Regions from separate parts of the Pseudoalteromonas sp. NGC95 genome, predicted to be linked through region 2. Evidence: riboswitches for the same ligand, from Rfam matches in the RefSeq annotation. Region 2 holds a riboswitch; the other holds the start of a gene.
The links. Region 2 has a riboswitch for lysine ahead of dapA (4-hydroxy-tetrahydrodipicolinate synthase). Riboswitches for the same ligand answer to the same signal wherever they lie in the genome.
Positions count from the first base shown of each region.

Region 1: linked by a shared signal. The riboswitch ahead of lysC (lysine-sensitive aspartokinase 3) and the one ahead of dapA (4-hydroxy-tetrahydrodipicolinate synthase) in region 2 are both predicted to bind lysine.

Region 1 is NZ_JADYWR010000003.1:35,551-47,743, reverse strand. It holds gene I6E70_RS04080 (NAD(P)-dependent oxidoreductase) at 155-1,036, opposite strand; gene I6E70_RS04075 (glutathione peroxidase) at 1,158-1,718, shown strand; gene I6E70_RS04070 (2-hydroxyacid dehydrogenase) at 1,829-2,809, shown strand; gene I6E70_RS04065 (sodium-dependent transporter) at 2,906-4,228, opposite strand; gene I6E70_RS04060 (4'-phosphopantetheinyl transferase family protein) at 4,370-5,134, shown strand; gene lysC (lysine-sensitive aspartokinase 3) at 5,150-6,565, opposite strand; lysine riboswitch at 6,641-6,813, opposite strand; gene nhaD (sodium:proton antiporter NhaD) at 6,915-8,162, opposite strand; gene I6E70_RS04045 (hypothetical protein) at 8,385-9,656, shown strand; gene I6E70_RS04040 (condensin complex protein MksE) at 9,660-10,208, shown strand; gene I6E70_RS04035 (ATPase) at 10,205-12,193, shown strand, end outside.
Region 2 is NZ_JADYWR010000021.1:40,483-52,675, reverse strand. It holds gene I6E70_RS16605 (phospholipase A) at 1-89, opposite strand, end outside; gene I6E70_RS16600 (succinylglutamate desuccinylase/aspartoacylase family protein) at 471-1,592, opposite strand; gene I6E70_RS16595 (PLP-dependent decarboxylase) at 1,598-2,803, opposite strand; gene I6E70_RS16590 (2,3,4,5-tetrahydropyridine-2,6-dicarboxylate N-succinyltransferase) at 2,803-3,543, opposite strand; gene dapA (4-hydroxy-tetrahydrodipicolinate synthase) at 3,559-4,443, opposite strand; lysine riboswitch at 4,634-4,834, opposite strand; gene I6E70_RS16580 (DNA-3-methyladenine glycosylase I) at 5,027-5,722, shown strand; gene I6E70_RS16575 (protein adenylyltransferase SelO) at 5,734-7,143, shown strand; gene I6E70_RS16570 (OmpA family protein) at 7,540-8,595, shown strand; gene acnB (bifunctional aconitate hydratase 2/2-methylisocitrate dehydratase) at 8,888-11,485, shown strand; gene I6E70_RS16560 (2OG-Fe dioxygenase family protein) at 11,685-12,193, shown strand, end outside.

The DNA.
Region 1 (12,193 bases), on a different contig from region 2:
TTTAGATCTATTACTTCCTCTAAAAGCGCAGCGCCTCATAACCTCTTTGTGAATAAATCACTTTACGGGCTTTGCCCGTCACGCAAGCTTGGCGTCTACGAAAAAAACACAAATCTATACTTTGGCGTCTACATCTAAATACTCAACGTAAACGTTACTTTTTATGCAGCGCTTCAATGCGTGCTAGTAAACTTGAGGTGTCGTATCTGCCGCCGCCGAGTGCTTGTACGTCGGCGTAGTATTGATCGACCGTTGCAGTCATTGGTAAAGTAGCGCCGTTGTTTTTAGCTTCATCGAGTGCAATGCCTAAATCTTTACGCATCCAATCTACGGCAAAGCCAAACTCATATTCACCCGCCCACATTGTTTTGTAGCGGTTTTCCATTTGCCACGAACCGGCTGCGCCTTTAGAAATGGTTTCTATAACTTTTTCACCATCAAGCCCAGCTTGCTTGGCAAAATGTAAGCCTTCGGCTAACCCTTGCACTGCGCCAGCAATACAAATTTGATTAACCATTTTACAAAGTTGTCCCGAGCCAACGCCGCCTAGCAATTGGCTAAAACGACTAAACGCCGCCATAACTGGCTGCACTTTAGCAAATACAGCTTCACTACCACCCGCCATAACCGTTAATACGCCGTTTTCGGCGCCAGCTTGTCCGCCCGATACAGGCGCATCTATAAAGTCGATATTTTGCAGAGCCGCTTTTGCAGCCACTTCACGTGCTACTTCGGCAGAGGTTGTGGTGTGATCAACCAAAACAGTGTGCGGTAACATGCCCGCTAACACGCCGTCGTCGCCATACACTACTGAGCGTAAATCGTCATCGTTACCAACACACATAAATACGATGTCGGCATTGTTGGCAGCTTCGCGCGGGGTTGGTGCAAAGCTTCCTGAATGTTCTGCAGTCCACGCTTGTGCTTTAGCTTGAGTGCGGTTAAAAACGCATACGCTGTGCCCTGCTTTTGCTAAATGCCCCGCCATTGGGTAACCCATTACGCCTAAACCTATAAATGCGACTTTCATTGACATAAAAATGACCTATTAAACTGATAACTTAGAAACTAGACCTCGATTATGTCAACCGGTCGATAAAAAAGCGAATGAAAGTCTTTATAAAATTTCCTTAACGGGAAAGGTAAGTAGGTAACCTATGGACAGTATTTATCAATTTAATGCACCACTTTTTAACAGCGAAAATTTTTCTCTTAGCCAATTACAGGGCAAAACCGTCCTTATTGTTAATACAGCGAGTAAGTGTAATTTTTCGGTGCAATTAAATGCGCTCGAAAAGCTCTATCAGCAATACAAAAGCAATGGTTTTACTGTACTTGCGTTTCCGTGTAACCAGTTTGGCCAAAATGAGCCGCTTGATAATTTAGCCATTAAAGACTTTTACCAAGAGCAATTTAATACCTCATTTGAGGTATTTGGTAAGGTAATGGTAAACGGGCCAGAAACACATCCGTTGTTTAATTATTTAAAGTCGCATACGCGGGGTATTTCGCAAAATCGTGCAATTAAGTGGAATTTCACTAAGTTTTTAATTAACTCACAAGGGCAACTTGTTGCACGCTATGCACCACGTACTAAGCCTGAAACACTTAAACAAGTAATAGAAAGCAACCTACTGCAAGCCGCAAAGTTAAGCGCTGCCAGAGTTGGTAAAAAGGTACCGTATAAAATACCTTTGTTTACGTCGGCTAAGGCATAAATTAGGGCTTAATTTAAATCAATAAAATGCGCGTTACTAAAGCACAGGTTTATAAAGTAGTTTATTGTATTAGTAATAAATAATACTCCTTAAGCGTCGAGGCTATTACCATGAACATTGCTTTTTTTAGTACTCAAAAGTACGAACTGCCTTTTTTTGAACAAAGTACACGCGATCACCGCGATATAAAAATAACGTATTTTGAGCAAGCTCTGAGCGAACAAACGGCTATTTTAGCAAACGGGTTTGATGCCATATGTGTATTTGTTAACGACACCGTAAACGCCACTGTTATTGAACAACTGGCAAGCCAAGGCATAAATACTATTTTGCTGCGTTGTGCAGGATTTAATAACGTTGATTTAACTGCAGCAAAAGCACATAACTTAAAGGTATTACGCGTCCCAGCATACAGCCCTGAGGCCGTAGCCGAGCATTGTATTGCACTTATGCTAACGCTTAGCCGTAAAACGCATAAAGCGTATAACCGCGTACGCGAAGACAATTTTGATTTAAACGGATTGCTTGGTTTTAACTTGCACAATAAAACCGTGGGTATTGTAGGTTGCGGTAAAATTGGCCTTGCGCTGTGCAACATTTTAAATGGCTTTGGCGCTAAAGTATTAGTGTGCGACCCATACGCACAACCTGGCAATTATACAATTACCGATATAAACACCTTGCTTAGCCAAAGCGATGTGATTTCTTTGCATTGCCCTCTAACGGAACAAACTCATCATTTAATAAATGACGAGGCGTTTAGTAAAATGAAAACCGGCGTTATGTTAATTAATACTTCACGCGGTGCATTACTTGATAGTAGCGCATGTATTAGTGCGCTTAAAACTAAAAAATTAGGGTATTTAGGGCTCGACGTTTACGAGCAAGAGTCGGAGCTGTTTTTTAAAAACCACAGCGACGAAATAAATCAAGACGATATATTTTCGCGCTTAGTGAGCTTTAAAAATGTTTTAGTAACAGGCCATCAGGGCTTTTTTACCCAAGAGGCACTCACCGAAATAGCAAACACAACCCTACTTAACGCGCTTGAAGTAAATGAAGGTAAACCTCTAACTAATGAGGTTTTATAAATACCTTAGCTGTACCTAAATAATAGGCACAAAAAAAGCGAAGTGCGTTTTAAACTCACTTCGCTTAATTAATCTATTTTTAGGGTTTAGATAAAATTAACCAAACGCGACGTTTGCAAATACCAAGGTCATTAATATTGGGCAAACAAAACGAATATACTGAGCAAACCAGTAATGTACGCCTGTTGTTGCTTGATGTAATTTATTACCACGCTGCCACATCCAACCTACCGTAATAAAGTAAAACAAGCCCATAAGCGGCAATTGGTATTGAGTAAATAGCATAATAACTAAGCCAAATAACCAATCAAAATTTAGTATAATTGCGCTTGCACACACAAGAACAACGGCGCTCACTGCCCATGTTGCTTTGGTGCGGCTAACGTTGTGATTTTCGACTAAAAACGCTACCGGAATTTCGGTGGTCGATATTGTTGACGTAACCGATGCGATAGACATTAATACAAAAAATAATAAACCAACTAATAAGCCAATTTCGCCCATGGTGCTAAATAGCTCAGGTAAAATAGCAAAAATAAGCTGCCCTTCGCCAATCAGTTTACCACCACTAAATACTTCAACACCGTTGTGTTGCGCCACATAAATAGCAGGAATAATAAGTAACCCCGCTAAAAAAGCAACGCCAGTATCAAGTAGTGCAACACCTACTGTAAGCTTTGGTAAATTAGCATCTGGTTGTAAATACGAGCCGTAAATCATCATACAGCCCACACCTAACGAGAGCGAAAAGAACGCTTGCCCCATCGCGGCAATAATTAAATTAGGGTCGAGTATTTGGCTAAAATCAGGAATTAAATACGCGGCAAAGCCTTCGCTTGCGCCATCAAGTGTTGCAATGTAGGCAATTAAACCAACAAGCAATACGAGCAACAGTGGCATTAAACGGCGCGACCAGGTTTCGATTCCCGATTTAACCCCTTTTAAAATAATACTGGCGGTTAAAATAAGCATAAGCGGCGTAAATACAAAATTACGCAGCACTGAGTCGCTATGTAAAAACTCGCTTGCGCCTGTAAACCCAAAAAAGGTTGTTATGGGTTCAATAGCGTATGAGAGCATCCACCCTGCTACTATTGAGTAAAAACTTAGCATAACAACTGCGCCCGCAAGGCCTATGTAACCTGCTGCTGCACCAACCTTACGGTTAGTGTTTTGCCATGCATCGCCCAATGCTTTTACCGGATTAGCTTGTGCTTTGTGACCTAAATAAAGTTCGGTATACAGCGCAGGAAGCGCAAGTAAAAATATAACAATAAAGTAAACCAGTAAAAATGCACCGCCACCATGGTTGGCCGCTTGCGTAGGAAAACCCCAAATATTACCCAAACCCACTGCTGCGCCAGCAGCGGCTAAAACAAAACCAAGTCGGCTTTGAAACCCATCACGCACTTGTGCCATACATCTACAAATCTGTTATTATTTTGATTATTGTGAATTAAACCATATTTCATGCCAGCTGAGTAATAAAATTGTACCCAGCCTTTGTTAGTGGCGTTAACCGCTCACAATATCAGCGACTTCTTTTGCTTTAGGGCTTTTATGACTGAACACTATTTTAAAAACGCCTTGAGTATTACTTCAACTCAATTGGCAAATTTGTCTTTAGCTAATAACAGCATTTTATTATTTAATGCTAAAACACTTGAGCTTAGTGACTTTAAATTGCCCGATTGCTTAAGCCCGTTTGAGTTAAACATTATAAACCGCCGCAAAAGAGTGCAAGCTAAGCAAGAGTATTTAGCTACGCGGTTATTGTTAAAACACCTTATTAAAGTAACGCAGCCGCAATATGCACGCGTAGCGCTTAATAAAATGAGTACCGAATTTGACGAAGCAAGCTCAAAGCTGCAAATACACGTAAATGGTGATGTTATTAATACCTGTATTTCGCACTCGCATGGTTTAGTTGGGGTGGCGCTAAATTTTGATAAAAGTGAGTTTGGTTTTGATATTGAAAAAGTAAGCTTAAAGCGCCCGTTTGAAAAGCTTGCTAAGCATTTTTATCATAATGATGAAATTACACTTATTACCGAGCCTACTCATACCCAAGCCCAAGCAGATACGTTTTTTAGAATTTGGACATTAAAAGAGTCACTTGCTAAAGCCACCAGCCGCCCTATTGCAAAATTACTTAGCCCCAATGTGTTTGACGAATTACATAGTGCAAAGCTGAGTGCTTGCAGTAATAGCCTTACTGTAGCTGATAGCAGTGACAGCAATGTTTGTTTTGATGTAAGTGTGGTGCATAAAAAAAGCATCGACTGGCGATGCATTTTATTAAATGACTTTGCATTAGTACTTTAAAACAGTAACCGTTATTTACGCTGCAAAATCATTTTCTAATAAACGGCTATGAATAGACTGTACTACGTTATCCGACTCAGTTTGCTCTACTAAAAAGCACAGGTTGTGCTTACTAGCACCGTGACAAATTAATCGAATGTTAAAGTCTTTAAGTACACTCATTAAGTTCATTTCGTGTTGGCGTAATTGAATCTCAGAGCCAATAAGTGCCACCAATGTTAGGTTGTTTTCTACCGAAACATGGCAAAACTCTGCAAGCTTATCTAGGCATTCTTGATCAAGCTCTGGGCGCGAGGCGTTCTGCGCGTTATCAAGGGTTATAGCTACGCTGATTTCTGATGTAGTTACCAAATCTACCGATATATTGTATTCACTTAATAGTGTAAATACGCGTGCTAAAAAGCCGCTTGCTAGGAGCATTTCTGGGCTTTTAAGCGTAAGCAAAATTTGGTTTTTACGTTGTGTTACTGCGCGTATACCTGGTTGCTGCGATTTTTCGCGCTCAATCCATGTACCGCCACGCTCTGGCTCGCGGCTAGAGCCTACAAATACATTAATGTGGCTACGGCTCGCTGGTAAAATAGTCGCTGGGTGCAATACTTTTGCGCCAAAGGTCGCCATTTCAGCGGCTTCGTCAAAACTTAAGCGTGCAATAGGCGTCGCTTTTGCGCACAAACGCGGGTCGGTGCTAAAAATGCCCACTACGTCGGTCCAAATATGCACGCTTTTAGCGTTAATTGCTTCAGCTAATAATGCAGCGCTATAGTCTGAACCACCTCGTCCTAGCGTTGTGGTTTGGCCGTATTCGTCACTGCCAATAAATCCCTGAGTCACAATTACTTGAGCGTCTAACAGCGGGATTAAATGTGCTTTAGCAGCTTGCGCTGTGGCTGCAACATTAGGCGTTGCTTTACCAAATTGGCTGTCGGTTTTAAGCACCTTGCGCACATCAAAGCGATCGGCATTTAAACCTTGTAAACGAAGTACCTGTGCAAATAAATACGACGATAAACGCTCACCAAAGCTAAGTAGCTCGTCGTGTTGCTGATCGGTTGTTAGTGACTCTTGAGCCAATGTTTGAAATGCTTTTAGGGTTTCGTTAAAGCCAACTGCTAAATCGGCATCTAGCGATAATTCATCTAAAATAGTTTGTTGAATAGCAAGCACGCCGTTTATGTGTTCTTGGCGCTCACTAGGAGTAATGCTTGATTTACACAGTGCAACTAAGTGGTTAGTTACGCCGGCACTAGCGCTCACGGCAACAATACGTACGCTTTTATCTGCAACAATAATTTCGCTACAGCGACTCATCGCTTCAAAGTTTGCAACACTGGTTCCGCCAAATTTGGCAACGATGTAATCTGATTTTGCGCTTAACTCTGTTTGAAGTACTGTTTGAGGTACTGTTTGTGGCGCTGATTGGGTAGTCATTTAGTCTCCTTTCGCGATATCCAAATCGCAATAAAACAAGAAGAACTTGGCAAAGGAATGCTTGAAGATAAGTCCACTGCCAGAAGCTCTCCACCTATATTGGTGACAGTTTTGAGGATTCAGCCCCATAAACCGAAAAACAATGACGACGTACCATTATTTTCCTCGGCGAGTACTTCCCTCCTTAATGATCATCGGCTTTCGTCGCCTAACATTAAGTACCTAAGTATCGCACCTCTTCTGAATGTTTTATTAACCAGTGGCTAATAAAACAAAACCCCACTAAGTAGCGGGGCTTTGAAAGTTATCGTTTAGACGTCTAGCTGTCAAGCATTTAATAATTTATGCGTTAAATAAAACTGCCCATGTAATAAGAGCCTGCATATCCAACCGTGTAACAAATTAATAAATGCAGCGATAAACGCAAGTAGCTCATAAAGGTAAGCGCTTTAACTTTGCTCATGGCAATAATGCCCGCAGCCGAACCAATAATAAGCATTGAACCGCCCACGCCCGTTGCATACGTAAACGACAACCAGTGCTGTTGGCTCATTACTATATCGGCTTTTAATAAAGCAGCAGTAAGCGGTACGTTATCGACCCCTGCTGATAATATGCCCATTAAGTAGTTTGCGTACTCAGGTGCCATTACCGTATATAGGTCGGTAAATTTACTCAACATACCAATTTCTTTAAGTGCGCCTACAAGTAAAAGTACACCTACAAAAAACAATAATGTGTCGTATTCTATATCGCGAACAAAATCGATTATGTCTTTGTTTATGTCTTTTTTGCGCATTAAAAATTGCGCTACTAAAAACATCACTGATAAGCCAAACAAAAAGGTGAGTAAAGGCGGTACGCTGTAAACTACACTCAGCATAAGTGTGCTCACTACGGTAGATAAAAATATAACAGCAATGGTAATGTCGGTTTTTTCAATGCGGGTTTTACCTGCACCAGCAAACTCAACACGCCCTTTCATACCGATAGACAGTAACGCGGCTAGCAGCATAACGCTTGCAAGTGCTGGCGCTATAAGTAGTAATAAATGACCTATGGTTACTTTGCCATCTAAAAATATCATCAGTGTGGTTACGTCACCTGTTATTAGCGATACCCCACCTGAGTTAACCCCAAACACAATAAGCGTGGCGTATTTAATAAGCTTTTTAGGTTCAAGTTTTAATGACATAACAACCGCGAGCGATATAAGCGTCGCTGTTACGTTGTCTGAAATCGACGAAAACAAAAATGCAAAACCCCCCACCAAAAACATGAGCTTTTTTTCGCTTATACTTTTTGGCATAACACGGTGCACAATATTTTCTATAAACCCCTTTGAATTTAAATACGCGACAAAGGTCATCGCAGCCATTAAAAATAGCCATAACGAGGCAATTTCTAAAATATTTTCATTTAAAAGGTGTTGAATTGTATCGGGGCTTTGCCCGTGTAGAGGGTATATAAAAAGAAGAATCCAGCAAAGCGTACCAAAAAACAGCGTGGTTTTAGCTTTATTGACATGGATTATATCTTCTATAACGATCAGTAAAAATGCAATCGCTATCAGGGTTAGAATAATCGAGGAAACCATGGTAGTTAAACAACCTTTGATATAGTTTTAAAGAACACACAAATAACATTCCATTTCATGTGCCTATTTTCGGCGCGAATTTTAGCACTGCCTCTATGCAAAAACTATTATTAAATGGTCTTAAAAACGAATACTATATACAGACAAGGTTAATTAAAAATACGTAATAATGAGTCTTCTAAAAGAACTCAATAATAAAATACTAGGATGTTGTAACCTCTTATGATCCCAGCTAAAAAGCTGCTAAACACTATAACCGAACATTGGGGTGTATTAGAGCTATTATTTAAACGTTTTAAAATGGCTGACTTTAGCCTAAAAGACGTACAAAACGCGATTAAGCAAAAGCAGCCTACGTGGTCAAACGAACGCATTTATAAAGAAACAAATCGTTTGTTAAACCAAGATATTTTAATTCCACTGGCTAAATCTTCTCAGCTTGAAATAAATCGTGCCATTGCCGATTTTGCTACTTTTTTACTGCAAGAAGAGCATTTAGGCTTAGCGCAAGAAATTAGCGTATTAGTCGACGACCTAGCACGTTTAGGTAACCGCCTAGATAACGCTGGCGAAATAGAAGACTTTGACGATTTACGCCGCTACAGCCGCATTATGGATGATCGGGTGCGTAAAATAATGAAGCTCTATACGCACAACGAAAACGCTATTTTAAATATTGTTGAACAAGCTAAATCTAATAATGCGGTGCAATCGCTGCAAAAGCGTTACAAGGCAGTAATAGAAGCGTTTGACGAATACATAGAGCCAATGCTTGAAATGGTTGATATTCGCGGTGAATTTCATGCTTGTTTTACCCTCATTGAAGAGCAAATAAGTAAGCAAATACTGCACATTGAGCGCTCAGGTAAAGCGTATAACGACAAACGCATGCTGGAGCAATTACGTACTCGTATACTCGAAATGCATTTAGTGGGTCGAGAAAGCTTACGTAAAAGTGCCGACATGCTTATGCCACTACGTGAGGAGCTACGCCGTAATAACTTAATTACTCGCCAAGCAGCCAAAGTACTTGGGCTTGTGCGCAAAAATGGCGTAGACAACATGCTAAGTGCGGTGCAGCCACATTTTGTGAGCGACGCGCAGCGATATTCACTTGGTCAGCAACGCCATATTGTGGCTTACATGGCAAGCTTGGTTGAATTTGAACACGAAGAATACCAATTGCCAGATCAACAAGACGTGCCTGCATTTGTTACGCCTAATATTCCTGACTACAACGATGTTAAAACCAGCTTTGCTAAGCGCTTTAATAAAAAACGCAAAAAGCCGCAGCCCTTGCTGCAATTTTTAGACGAAAGCTATCCAAATCTCGATGCCGACGAAATGCTATTTTTGTATCAAAAATTAGTCAGCGACAGCGATATTAAAATAATTCAAAGCGATGAAAAAGCCCGCGTAAAAATTGCCGGTCAGCACTTTTCTTTATATCCATTTAATTCAGAGCCTCAGCCAGATTCAAAGGCAGGTAAATAAACCATGACACACATAAACTTAGACGAGCTAACCCATCTACAAGCCATTAATAAAAAATTAGTAGCGGGTTATCACATTTGCGAGCAAGACAACGTAATGTGGCAAGAGCTTGACCAACACATAGAAGACTACACCGCCCTATTTACCGCCCTAGGTAACGATTTAAAACGCGACAGCCGTGGCTTTTATTACTTTGGTAGCGACGAAAGCACGCCAAATATGGGCAAAATATCTCGTGCTATCGCACTCACCATTTACATTTTAATTGAGCACTACGCCAATACGGGTAAAGACCCAATGCGCGCATTGTTTGACGACGTAAACAATTTAGAGCTTATGCAAACGCTGGTGCAAATTAACAAACATTTGTTTGATCAGCTTGAGATATTTTCGGGATCGGACCTGCGCAAAGACGTTTACCTGCGCATGGTGCGCCTAGGTTTAGCCCGTGAAGTAGAAGGCGGCTTTATGCTACAAGCGCCAATTCACCGCTACATAGATGCACTCATGGAAGTAAACGAAGAAACCTATATTACAGAGGACGAGGAATGAAAAATCTATACGGACTAAGTAAACTCGCCCTACTTAACACCGCAGGCTATGCAAAATGTGTGATCCCGCTTGATAAAAGCAGCTCTATTTGCGCGCCCAATAACACAGGTAAAAGCTCGGTTATTAACGCCCTGCAGTTTCCGCTTATTAACGATTTGCGCTTAACAGAATGGGACGGACACGATTTAGATGAAACCCGTAAGTTTTATTTTTCATCCGATCAGTCGTACATTTTGCTCGAAGCTAACTTGCCTCATGGCTCGGTAGTAATAGGCGTTGCGGGACTTGGTAAAATTGCCGGTTACGCGCATCAGTACTTTTGTTACCAAGGAAAGCTTGATTTAGAGCAGTACACGCAAGGTAAAACTATTATTAAATTTACCAAGCTGTTCAACCATTTAAAATCACTTAACTACAACCCTATTGAGCTTAAAGCACAAGAGCTCAACGCGCTACTTACTGGCGGCGCAACGCCTTTTGACGGCGACATTAACCTAAAAATGATCCCACTTAATAATGTGCAAGACTCTTCTATTTATAAAGAAATATTTAGACGTATTCTTAACTTACACAAATTAGGCGCAAGCGACGTAAAACGCTTTATGCTACGCGTGTTTGAACGCCATATGTCGAACTCTAAGGTCGACTTTTATGAAGTATGGCGTCGCTCGTTTGATAAAGTAAATCGCTCAAAACGCGAATTAAAAGCCCTTGAGTCAATGCAAGAGCCAATAGCTGCGCTTGAATCAATGCTTGAAAACCAAACCGTGCTTAAAGGTAAATTAGCCGCATACGCACCTAAAATTGACCAAGCACTGATTGATTTTGATACCTATCAAGAATCGCAACTTAATGAGCTGGGTATAGCGCTTGAAGATATAGAGCACGAAAAACACGAGTTTGAGCAAAAGCAAAGCCTATACGTACAGCAATCGCGTGATATAGAGCGCAGACAAACACAAATTGAGCAGTGGTTTTTAGATTACGATGCGCTTAAAAGCGAGTTTGAATTGGTAAATAAAGCCACCCTTAAAACCAGTTTGACTCAGTTAAAGCAAGATTACGAGTCACTTTCGCACTCTATAACCAGCGCACAAGGGCAAAGCCTACACACGCTTGACTATCGCATTAGCGAAACACAAAAACAAATTAAGAGCTTAAAGCTGCAACTTAAAAACCTTGAGTTTAATTTGTTTACCCGTATGCGCGAAGACCTCTCGTTAAAAGAAGTAGAAGAAATATCGCGGATTTTAAACCCCGATATTCTCTCGTTTGCAACCACCACTAATGGCGATATAACCATTGATGACGAAGATGCGTTTGGTGAATTTTTATCGCTACTTAGCGAAAACGTTAAAGGCGGTGTACTAACGCTACCAGGTGCGAGCATTAAGCTTAAAAAGCTCTCGCCTGTGCAAATGCAAAGCGGCGAAAATAAAGAGCAATTAACCGCTCAGCTCAGTGCACTTGAGCATTCACTTAAAGAGTTTAAACAACAACGCGATGTTGCAGCAAACGTTGCCGACAAGCAAAAAGAAAAAGACGCGCTATACGATGAGCTTATGAGTGCAGAGAGCGCCCTAAAACGCTTAGAGCAGTTTAATATAATGCAGCAGTCGGTTGAAGCGCAAGCCATGCTAAAAGAGCAGTTATTAGCTGAGCGCGAACAAGTTGACGACTACCTGCAAGACATTCAAAAAAATAGTGGCTCAATTGCCGATCGTCGCTCGTTAATTAAATCGAAACAAGAGCAAATTAATCGCCAAACTGAGCGCTTACGCCAAGTTAAAAGCGAACGAATTGACCACACGCTTGATTTATACAGCGGCAAAGTGACCCCGTACATGATTGATATTACGGTCGACTTTGATAACTTAAGCGATCTTGTTCATCACTTTAATAAAGACTGCCAAGAGCTGCGTAATTTTGACATAAACGTACGCAACACCTATTTGCATGTATATAACGCGGGTATTACTAAATTC
Region 2 (12,193 bases):
TTGTCTTGCTCATTTGTAGCAACTTCTTCTTGTGCGAAGGTAGCTGTACTTATTAAGGCAGAAAGTGTGATCCAGTGGCGCCAGCTCATTGTAATTCCTTGTGGGTTCGGGTTGTGTTGTATGCGTTAATTTAATTATAACGTCTTTTTACATATGTAACGGTGAACTTTTACTGAATTTGTATTTATAACGAGAACACTACGTATACAAAGTAAATATAGATCAGAAAAAAAAGCGGCCTAGGCCGCTTTTTTAATGCACATTAACTATTTTAGTTAATTTATACCAACTTTATTAAAAACATGATCATTCTAGCGTATTAAATAACTCACTAACTACGTTAAAAATTATTTATATAGAACAACTATGTACCATAATTTTAGCCTTGTTATTAAGCTATTTCCTTATCGCTATAATAGATCACTAATTTAATGCAATTGGTATTACTCTCACGCAATGAGAAGGGTGAGCTAAAGCTCAAATATGTTAGTAAAAAACTTATAAAGTTCGGTGCCTTGGTTAACACTCGCCGAGGCAAAGTGCAAAATGGCAATTGCATCGCAATCGAGAGTAAGTGTTTGCAGTGGTTGCTCGCTTAAGTAGCGCTCCATGCGTAAAATATTAGCAATAGGCTCACCGGCTTTAATGTGCCCACCAAGTGGGGCTAAGTATTCAACCATGCCGCCAATAGGGGCGTAATAAGCAAAGTAGTCATCTAAATTACATGCATAGCGAGTCATATTGGCTGGCGTATGCGGTGCGTTTTGTAATACGCCTTTGTGATTTAAGTAACTTAAAATGCTGTTAGCATCGTTTAGTGCTTCTTTTAAGTCTATTTTTTCTTGGCTGCCTAGCTCTACTGTAAATGCTTCTACAGGTATTGATAATTCGCGGCCTTGCTCGCTAAGTGCATCACTCAAATGCCACCATGGGCAAAAGTTAGCTTCATCCATAGCGCCGTCAAAATCACTAGGAATAAGCAATACATGTTCAATATTAAAGTAACGCGCGCTGTCGGTTGCATAGGTTGGGCAGTACAAATGCTTGCTTGAAATAGGACCTGTGTGTAAATCGAGTACTATATCAGCCTGATGAGCGAGCTTTTGTAAGTTAAGTGCAATGCGTTTACCCGTATTAAGTAAATAAGCCGGGCCGTTAAGTTTGCTGTCTACCTCGTCAATAAGTGCCTGTTTGAAGTTACTTTTTAATGTAGCGTCGTCATACTGGGTATGATTTTTTGCAAACTGTGCCACTAAATTTCTATTGTAGTGGTACATGCGGTTCCAATTAGTGCCTGTAATTGGATCGAACCTGCCAAGGGTAAACTCGCCAGATTTTTGATTACAACCAATTGGGTTAGCATAAGGCACTAATGTAATATCGCCATTAAGATTAAGGTGTTTTAATTGCTCAAGTAGCTGAAAAATAACTGCGTTACCTTGCACTTCAGCGCCATGCATATTGGCCTGAACATAAACACTAGGCCCTGTGCCATCGCCTTTTAAACGATACACCGGAATTGTAAGCGGTAAGCCGTTTGCAACTTCCCCTACTACAATGTTCTCTTGGCTGATGTGTGTTGTATTACTCATGCTTATTACCTTAAGTAGTGGCTGGCATTTTCGGCTTGGCGAACACAGGTAAGTTCACCGTTTTGCAATGTGTACTCGGCGGCGAGCTCGTGGCATAAAAAATACGGCATACTTTCGGTAAAGCCGTAAGCACCGCATTGGCTAAACACTAGCCAGTCGTGCTCATTTAAATCGCTTGGCAGGTTATGCTCACCCAAGCAATCAAGCGCTGTACAAAGTGGGCCGTATAAAGTGACCGCTTGAGTTTTAGCACTGGATTCACGCAGTAACGCAGCAGGAAAATCTTGGCTGGTAACAGCAGGGCGTAATAAGTGATTTATACCGCCGCTTAAAATGACTTGTTGTTGATTATAGTTTTGTTTGCGCTCTATTACTGGGTTTGCGTAATGACCACATTCGCCAACGGCATAACGACCAAGTTCCATCCATAATTCTTCTACGCCAGCATCATTTTTAATTTTAGCGAGCGCAGCTATTAAGTCATCCCAATCAAGCGTTGCTTCATTTTGTGTATAAGGAATACCTAAACCGCCACCTAAATCGAGAATTTTAAGGCTAATATTTAAATCGCTGGCAAGTTGGCTAAGTGGTGCAATCATTTGTGACCACAATTCGCTTAGCTTTTGCGTGCTAAGCATGTTGCCCCACTGAAAAATATGTAAGCCGTCAAACTTAAGTGCAGGGTAGTCGGCTACATTGAGCGCTTGCCACTCATCACAACCCAAACCAAACGGCGTAAGGCTGTCGCCGCCCAGTGGATTTTTTTCACCTTCAGGCCAGCGTAATTGCACTCGCAGTAACACTTGCAACTGCGTATTTTGTAGTTGCGCTTGTTGGTTTAACCAACGTACTTGATTGAGGCTTTCGGCTACGAATATACGTACTCCGCGCTCAATAAAGTGTTTAATTTGTTTAGGGCTTTTTGCAGGCCCTGTGTTGAGCACGCGCTGTGAGCTAATACCTTGTGCTAGCACTTGCTCAAGCTCACCTTTACTTGCTACGTCAAAATTAAAACCAGCGTTGTCTAAGCTTTGAATAATTTTAGACAGTGGATTTGCTTTTACCGCGTACCACAGTTTTACATCGGTTTGCGCAACTAAACGTGCAAGATGCGCGTTTAGTTGATCTAGGTCGTAAACAAAAAAAGGTGTATCAAGTTGTTGTGTAATTGTATTTACAGCGGTTTTGATAGGCGTGCTCAAAAAGCTCATTATCGTAAAACCTCTTCAAGCAATAACGATGCATCGCTTTTCTCGTCGCGGTATTTAACAATTAACGCACACGACATGCTTAAGCCTTGCTCGCGCGCCCACTCGTTTGACGCAGGGCGAGAGCCTGGTATTACAATCGCGTATTCTGGGATTGGCTCGCCTTTATCTAGTTGGCGCTCGTTTACGCAGTCGTATACCGGAATAGTCGCCGATAAACGCACGCCTGGGGCAAGTACTGCACCTTTTTTAATGACTACACCTTCAACAATAATACAGCCAGCGCCAATAAAGGCGTCGTCTTCTACAACTACTGGGCTTGCACCAATTGGCTCAAGTACACCACCAAGCTGCACTGCAGCACTTAAATGTACGTTTTTACCTACTTGTGCACACGAGCCAACTAATGCGTGGCTATCTACCATTGTGCCTTCGTCGATGTATGCACCAATGTTTACATACGCTGGTGGCATAATAATCGTGCCTTTAGCAACATAAGCACCACGGCGAACACTAGAGCCACCCGGCACCATACGTACGCCATCGTCAGTACTAAATTCTTGCGGAGCTAAGTTATGTTTATCAACAAAACCACCTGCAAACTCAGTATTAGTGCCATTTTTGAAGGCATCCAAAATGCCTTGTTTTACTTCTACGTTAGCTTGCCATTGGCCGCTTTCGTTTTGTGATGCTGCGCGTACTGCGCCCGATTCTAAATTATTTAATAGTTCTAACCAGCTCATTATAAAAACCTGTATTTAATGCCAAGATAAAATGGTGTTGTTTGCAGTTGTGATGCAATCGGTTTGAGTTAACTCAAGGTGTGTTAAAGGTGGACGAAGTTGCGGGCTGCTTAAGCGACCTTGCAAATGCATCAATACCTTTACGGGAATAGGGTTTGCAACAGCAAATAGGCTATTAATAGCGCTTGACCACTGGGCAAATAAATTAGGGTGTTGACCACTTAAGCTGCGTTTAACAAACTCGTGAGTTTGTGCGGGCCATGCATTTGCAGCTACCGACACCAAACCTTTTGCGCCAGCTTGAGCAAAATAAGGCATTAGCGCATCGTCGCCACTAAAAATAGCTAAATTAGGCGCAGCTTGGCGATAAGCTTCAAACTGAGCAATGCTGCCGCTCGCTTCTTTTAACGCCCAAAAATTTTTATTATTTTGTAAGTTTTGAATTGTTGCCGTTGGGATGCTAACAGCACTTCGACCCGGTACGTTATAAAGCATACACGGGTGAACACTTGCATTAAGTAGGCTTTCAAACCAATGAGTTTGACCTATAGCGCCAGGCTTTGCATAAAGCGGTGAGCCAAGTAAAAAGCTATGAATTGGGAGTGTATTACAGTAGTTAACCCACTCAACTTGTTGCTTTAAGTTACTACCGCCCACAGCAACCATGAGTGGTACTGCTGGTTTTAGCTGGCATACGTGTTCAACAATGGCTTGTTGCTCTTTTAGCGTTAGTGCTAAACCTTCGCCCGTACTGCCAAGTAGTAAAATACCGTTATGTGCCGCTTCTTGATCGCTAACCAGTTTAGTTAACGTGTTGTAGTCAACATCGCCGTGTTGATCAAATGGCGTTACGAGCGCGGTCCACAATGAGTAGTCATTTAAATTGAAGTTATTGATCATCTCTCACGAACTTATAATTTGTACCAACGCTATTAAAAACGTGATCATTTTAGCGATAACTAATTTAATGCAGTTGGTATTATTCGAAGAGTTAAAAAGCTTTATGGAAGGAGCCGCATTAACGTCGTTCGAACTAATAATTCGAAGAGCGAATGGGCTTAAAATAATAGGGCGCACGGCCTTAATATTTAAGACCAGAAGCTCTCCACCAAACTAATAAGCTGCTTGTTACAAGCAGCTATTGGTGACAGTCGCTAGGGTTCAACCTAGTCGCCCGAAATAAACACCTCGCAAAAGTGATTACTTCTCGGCGTTAATTCCCCTCACGTATGCTCACTGGAGTTTGCGCTCCTAACATACGCTACCTGAATAACGCACCTCTTCTAGCCCTTTGCACCTGTTTGTAGAGTAAAAACTTACAAACCGGAGCAATTTAAATAGGGTAATTACGGCGATTAAAGCATTTTAGCCGTCTAGGTGTCAAGCGACTAAATGCATATTCATTCATCCATAATGGGAGTGGTTACGTATTGGGTGCTTTTCTCGTACACTAGCAATATAAGTAGTGAGGTATTTAATTAGTATGGAAAAATTTAGCGATATTTATAAGCGAGCGGTAGAGCGAAAAGGCTCCGAAAAAATGCTTAAGTTATTACTTGCAAAACCGCTATCTAAAAAACAACTAAGCACGTTAAGTGACGACGATTGGCTTGAGGAATTTACTCGAAAAGTATTTCAAAGCGGCTTTTATTGGTCAGTCATTAATAATAAGTGGCCAGGCTTTAGAGAGGTTTTTTGGGATTTTAGCGTTGATAAGTTATTAATGATGCCACCTGATATGCTGGAACAAAAAGCAACGGATGAGCGAATCGTTCGTAACTATAAAAAAGTAAAAACAATTACCGAAAATGCTTACATGATCCACGAAATAGCAGGAGAACATGGCAGTTTTAGCCAGTTTGTCGCTAATTGGCCAGCAGACGATATTATTGGTTTATGGGCGTATTTAAAAAAACATGGTTCGCGTTTAGGCGGAAATACAGGACCTTATGCGCTACGAGCACTTGGTAAAGATACTTTTTTACTATCACGCGATGTAGAGAATTACTTACGTGCTCATAAAATTATAGACGGCGGCTTACAAACTAAAAAATCACTGAGTGCTGCCCAAGCTTTTTTTAATGAAATGCAAAAGCAAAGCGGCTTAAGTATGCAAGAGTTAAGTTTAATTGTTGCTTATGGCGTTGGTGACAACCGTGTTGGTATAAGTCAGCAATAATAGGAATTACCATGAAATTAGTGCCAAGATACACAGACATTACGGAAAACTTTGCGATAGAAGATTTCCCTGCAAGTGTTGCCTCTCCTCAGGTATTGCTGTGGAATGAGAGCTTAGCAAAAGAGTTTAATATTAACGTTGCAGCTGATTTGCGTGCTAGCACTTTTAGCGGTAACGAGAAACAGGCGATTCCGGCAGTAGCACTTGGTTACTCTGGGCACCAATTTGGGCATTTTTCACCACGTTTAGGCGATGGGCGAGCGCATTTATTGGGCGCTATTAATGATGATAAAAACCAGTTGTGGGATATTCAATTAAAAGGCTCTGGTGCTACTCCTTACTCAAGAGGGGGGGATGGGCGTTGTGCTCTTGGTCCTGCTATTCGTGAATACGTAATGAGCGAGGCAATGCATGCACTAGGCATTAAAACCACACGCTGCTTAGCGGTTGTTGGTAGTGGCGAAACGGTTTATCGTAATCCGCCACAAGCAGGTGCTATAGTTACTCGTTTAGCAACGAGCCATATTCGTGTTGGCTCGTTTCAATATTTAGCGACGCAAGGCGATGTTGAAGGACTTAAAAATTTAGCCGATTTAGCTATAGAGCGACACTACCCAGAAATAACGGATACAGGATCGCAGCGTTATTTAGCATTTTTAGGCGCTGTGATTAAAAACCAAGTTAAGCTAGTTGTGAGCTGGATGCGTGTTGGCTTTATTCATGGAGTAATGAATACCGATAATACGCTAGTAAACGGAGAAACCATTGATTACGGCCCGTGTGCCATGATGAATAGCTTTGACTTTGATACCGTATTTAGCTCTATCGACAAACAAGGTCGGTATGCATTTGGTAATCAACCTAATATAGCTAACTGGAACTGTGCTCGCTTAGCTGAGAGTTTAATACCACTTATTAGCGATGATGACGAGCAAGCGGTTTCATTAATGACGCCATTTATTAATAGCTTTGCAGATCAGTTTAATACTGAGTTTACGGCTATGTGGGCACAAAAACTGGGTTTAAATGAATCTTTCAATAGTAGTGGCGAGTTAATCGCAGAGTTGTTAACACTATTAAAAGATAACCAGCTCGATTACACCAATACTTTTGATGCGCTTACTGAATCCTTAAAAGAAGAAGTAGTAATACCAGAGTCGCTAATTGAATGGAGAGCTAAGTGGGTAAGCTTAACCGACGATAATAGTTATGAAGTAATGAGAACTGCAAATCCTCGTGTAATACCGCGTAATCATGTGATCGAAGAAATAATTGCACAATATAACGCTACTGGGTCTAGTGAGTTGCTACAGCGCTTTATAAAAATAGCCAGTAACCCGTATTCTGACAGTGAAAAATTATCAGAATTTCAAGCTACGCCGATAAATGAGAATGATTACCAGACTTTTTGTGGTACTTAACTCTTAACTTTAAATATAACCACATGATTAAAAAGAGTCATTTTTTAATCAAACATGCGCATATATCTAGGGGAATGTTAATTCTGGTGGTATTATGCGCCGAATTAAAGCCAAGCAATGTTTCTTTGCATTTACATTTATAAGTGCATTTAATTTAATTGCTCTTACATTCCTTGCTAAGTACTAATTTACAAAAAACTACTATATTTATTTTTCAATAAAGTTTTAATTTCGCCTATAGTAAGTGGATGTGTGTTGTGACTGGGCATAGAAAAAAGTTATAAACTTTATTTTTCGTTAAGTATTGATTAACAAAGGCTCAGTTAGTCTATATAAAACTGATTGAGCTAGTATCGATTAGCTACAATTTAAAATTGTTCAAATGGGAAGAAAACAATGAAATTAAAATCACTTACAATTGCAATCGCGTTGGCTGCAACTAGCGCATCTACATTCGCTGCTGATAAAGAAGAAGGTTTCTACATTGGCGCATTTGGCGACTACTATGACGCATCTTGGAAAAACATGCGTGCTCAAGCTGGTCTTGACGTAAATGAATCAACTGGCTGGGGTGTTGAAGCCGGTTACCGTTTCAGTGATTACTGGAGCGCACGTCTTGAATATGCAGATATGGACTTTAATGCTTTTGATAAAGTTGCTGGCAACCGCAACAGTATTGATGGCGAGCGTTACGGTATTGATGCTCTTTACCATTTAAATGGTGGTCCTTTCTACGGTCTTTTCGGTATTAAAGAAATGGACGTAGTAGATGACAACACATTCTTAAATGCAGGTGTTGGTTACCAACATTTCATTACAGATGGCTTATTTGTAAATGCTGAAACAGCTGTATACCAAGGTCTTGACCGTGGCTACACAGATGTAGGCGCTAAAATTGGTATTAACTACTTATTCGGCCAAAATTCAGCTCCTGTAGAGCCAGTTAAACCAGCTCCAGAAATTGTTGAAGTAGCTGTAGCTCCTACAGATAGCGACAACGACAACATTGCTGATGCAGATGATAAGTGTGCTAACACACCTATGACTGATGCAGTTGATGGCACTGGTTGTACTTTATATGAAGATAAAGAAGTAACTGTAAGCTTATTAGTGACTTTCCCTAACAATGCTTCAGCAGTATCTACTCAGTACTTAAACGATATTGAAAAAGTATCTGCATTCTTAAAAGAGTACCCAGATACAACAGTACTTTTAGAAGGTCACACTTCTTCTGTAGGTAAAGCAACTTACAACAAATGGTTATCTAAAAAACGTGCTGATGCAGTAGCTAAGCAATTAGTTTCTGATGGCATTGCTAAAGACCGTATTACTACAGTTGGTTTAGGTGAAGAGCGTCTTAAAAATGATGCAAACACTAAAGCTGCAAACGCAGAAAACCGCCGTGTAGAAGCGCATATCAAAACTATCAAAAACGTTAAAGTTTTACGTTAATTAAATAGTTTGTAATAAAAACCCAGCCAAGTGCTGGGTTTTTTTATGTCTGTAATAAATTAATATTGGTTAATGGTAATGATTCTTACTTAACAAGTATTCATGAAAATAGTTTTTACTACAACCACTATTCATAGTATTTATAATCGGTATAATCAGTTGCGTAACTGGATGGATTTTCATCTATCCATAAAAGCTTTATAATTACGCGTTAGAATACTATAAGTATTGGGTAACTTATTTGCGCTTGAAGCGCTACCGGATACTTTCACGTCACCAAGAGGGCAATATTGTGCTACAAGAATATCGTAAACACGTAGAAGAACGTGCCGCGTTAGGTATCGTACCAGCGCCATTAGATGCTCAGCAAACTGCTGATCTTATTGAATTAATAAAAACTCCACCTGCAGGTGAAGAAGAATTCATTTTAGATTTGTTCATTCAGCGTATACCAGCAGGTGTTGATGATGCTGCTTATATTAAAGCGGGCTTCTTAGCAGCTGTAGCTAAAGGTGAAACTAATTCTCCACTTGTTTCTAAAGAAAAAGCGGCAGAATTATTAGGTACAATGTTGGGCGGTTACAATATCGCACCAATGATTGACCTACTTGATGACGAAACACTTGCACCAATCGTAGTTAAAGGCCTTTCAAATACATTACTTATGTTTGATGCGTTTTACGATGTAGAAGAAAAAGCAAAAGCAGGTAATACATTCGCTAAGCAAATTATTGAGTCTTGGGCAAATGCAGAATGGTTTACTAATAAACCAGCTGTTGCTGAAAAGATTTCAGTTACTGTATTTAAAGTAACTGGCGAAACAAATACTGATGACTTGTCTCCTGCACCAGATGCATGGTCTCGTCCAGATATCCCACTTCATGCTTTAGCAATGCTAAAAATTGAACGCGATGGTATTACACCTGATAAAGCGGGCGAAGTTGGTCCAATTACTCAGATTGAAGAATTAAAAACTAAAGGTTTACCACTTGCTTACGTAGGTGATGTTGTTGGTACGGGTTCTTCTCGTAAGTCTGCAACTAACTCTGTACTTTGGTTTATGGGCGATGATATCCCGTTTGTACCAAACAAGCGTGTTGGCGGTGTATGTCTAGGTAATAAAATTGCTCCAATCTTCTTCAACACAATGGAAGATTCAGGCGCATTACCAATCGAATTAAATGTTGATGAACTCAACATGGGCGAGCAAATCGATATTTATCCGTACGAAGGTGTTGTTAAGCAACATGGTACTGATAAAGTGATTTCTACTTTTGAGCTTAAATCTGATGTGATTTTAGATGAAGTTCGTGCTGGTGGTCGTATTCCACTAATCATCGGTCGTGGTTTAACTGATAAAGCGCGTACATCTCTTGGCTTAGGCGCAACTGATACATTTAAAGTACCAACAGCAACAGAAGTTTCTGATAAAGGCTTCACACTAGCGCAAAAAATGGTTGGTAAAGCATGTAACGTTGCAGGTATTCGCCCAGGTCAGTACTGTGAGCCTAAAATGACAACTGTTGGTTCGCAAGATACAACAGGTCCTATGACACGTGACGAACTTAAAGATCTAGCATGTTTAGGTTTCTCTGCAGATTTAACAATGCAGTCTTTCTGTCATACATCAGCTTATCCTAAGCCTATCGATGTAAGCACTCACCATACGCTTCCTGATTTCATCATGAACCGTGGCGGTGTTTCACTTCGTCCAGGTGATGGTATTATTCACTCGTGGTTAAACCGTATGTTATTACCAGATACCGTAGGTACTGGTGGTGATTCACATACACGTTTCCCATTAGGTATTTCATTCCCAGCCGGTTCGGGTGCAGTAGCATTCGCAGCAGCAACGGGTGTTATGCCGCTTGATATGCCTGAATCTATTTTGGTTCGTTTTAAAGGCGAAATGCAACCAGGTATCACTCTACGTGACCTTGTTCATGCAATCCCTTACTACGGTATCAAACAAGGTTTATTAACAGTTGAGAAAAAAGGTAAAATTAACGAATTCTCTGGTCGCGTACTAGAAATTGAAGGCGTTGAGCACCTAACTGTTGAGCAAGCGTTTGAATTATCAGATGCATCTGCAGAGCGTTCGGCAGCAGGTTGTACTGTTAAGTTATCTAAAGAGTCTATCTCTGAATACCTAGAATCAAACATTGTTATGCTTAAGTGGATGATTTCTGAAGGTTACGGCGATGTACGTACGATTGAACGTCGTATTACTGCAATGCAAGATTGGTTAGCTAACCCAGAACTAATGGAAGCTGACGCTGATGCAGAGTACAAGCATATCGTTGAAATTGATTTAGCTGAGATTAAAGAACCTGTTCTTTGTGCTCCAAATGACCCAGATGATGCGCGTCTCCTTTCTGATGTTGCTGGCGAGAAAATTGATGAAGTATTCATCGGTTCTTGTATGACTAACATTGGTCACTTCCGTGCTGCTGGTAAGTTGCTTGATGGCTTTAAAGGTCAACTTCCGACTCAGCTTTGGGTTGCTCCACCTACTAAGATGGACAAAGACCAACTTACAGAAGAAGGTTACTACGGTATTTTTGGTCGTGTTGGCGCACGTATCGAAACTCCAGGTTGTTCACTATGTATGGGTAACCAAGCACGTGTTGCAGATAAAGCAACGGTTGTGTCTACCTCTACACGTAACTTCCCTAACCGTTTAGGTAATGGCGCAAACGTATTCTTAGCATCATCTGAGCTTGCTGCAATTGCTGCAATCATTGGTAAATTACCAACAGTTGCTGAGTACCAAGAATATGCTGCGAAGATCAATGCAACGGCGTCAGATACATACCGTTACTTGAACTTCCACCGTATGCCTGCTTACACTAAAAAAGCAGACAACGTGATTATTCAACAAGCTGTATAATTTTTAGAGTTTGTTTAAAAACCCGCTTAGGCGGGTTTTTTATTGGCTAAAATAAATATTAGATAGTTCATGCTTATTTTTTATATTATTGTATTAAATCTAGTCTTAAGTTACTTTTAAAGTAATTAATCGCGCAAAAATTCCTATCAAAATGCATTAAAATCCTCATCAATATTCTCATTATTTTAGGCGAGATTTTATGACAGCATTAAACAACCAGAATTTACTGCAACTACGTTTTGTTAACCAAGCAAATATTGATTTGGTTAAGCCTTCTTTTGATAACCTGCCTGCAAATCCATATGCAGATGGTGCCTTTCGTAAACGTCGTTACTCAGTAGTTAAAATGCAAAATGGTGAAATAAAGTTACAACAAACCAAAGCATTTGTTCAAGACGATTCAATTAATACTTTTCAAGGTAATGTAGAGCGTACTTACGAAAACCTAGAGCAAAGTTTACTTGAGTCAGAAGGCATGAAAAGCATTGTAAATGAGTTTCGCCAACTTACCGGTATTGATGAACAGCGTGATATTGAAATTCATCAGTTCCGTATGCTTGCAATTAACAGTGATACACCTGCAGCGCCAGAAGGCGTGCATCAAGATGGTTTTGACCATGTATGTATATGCGGCGTTTCTCATGAAAACTTAGAAGGCGGCGAGCTACTTGTATACGAAAACAAGCAAGCTGAGCCTTGTTTTAAAAT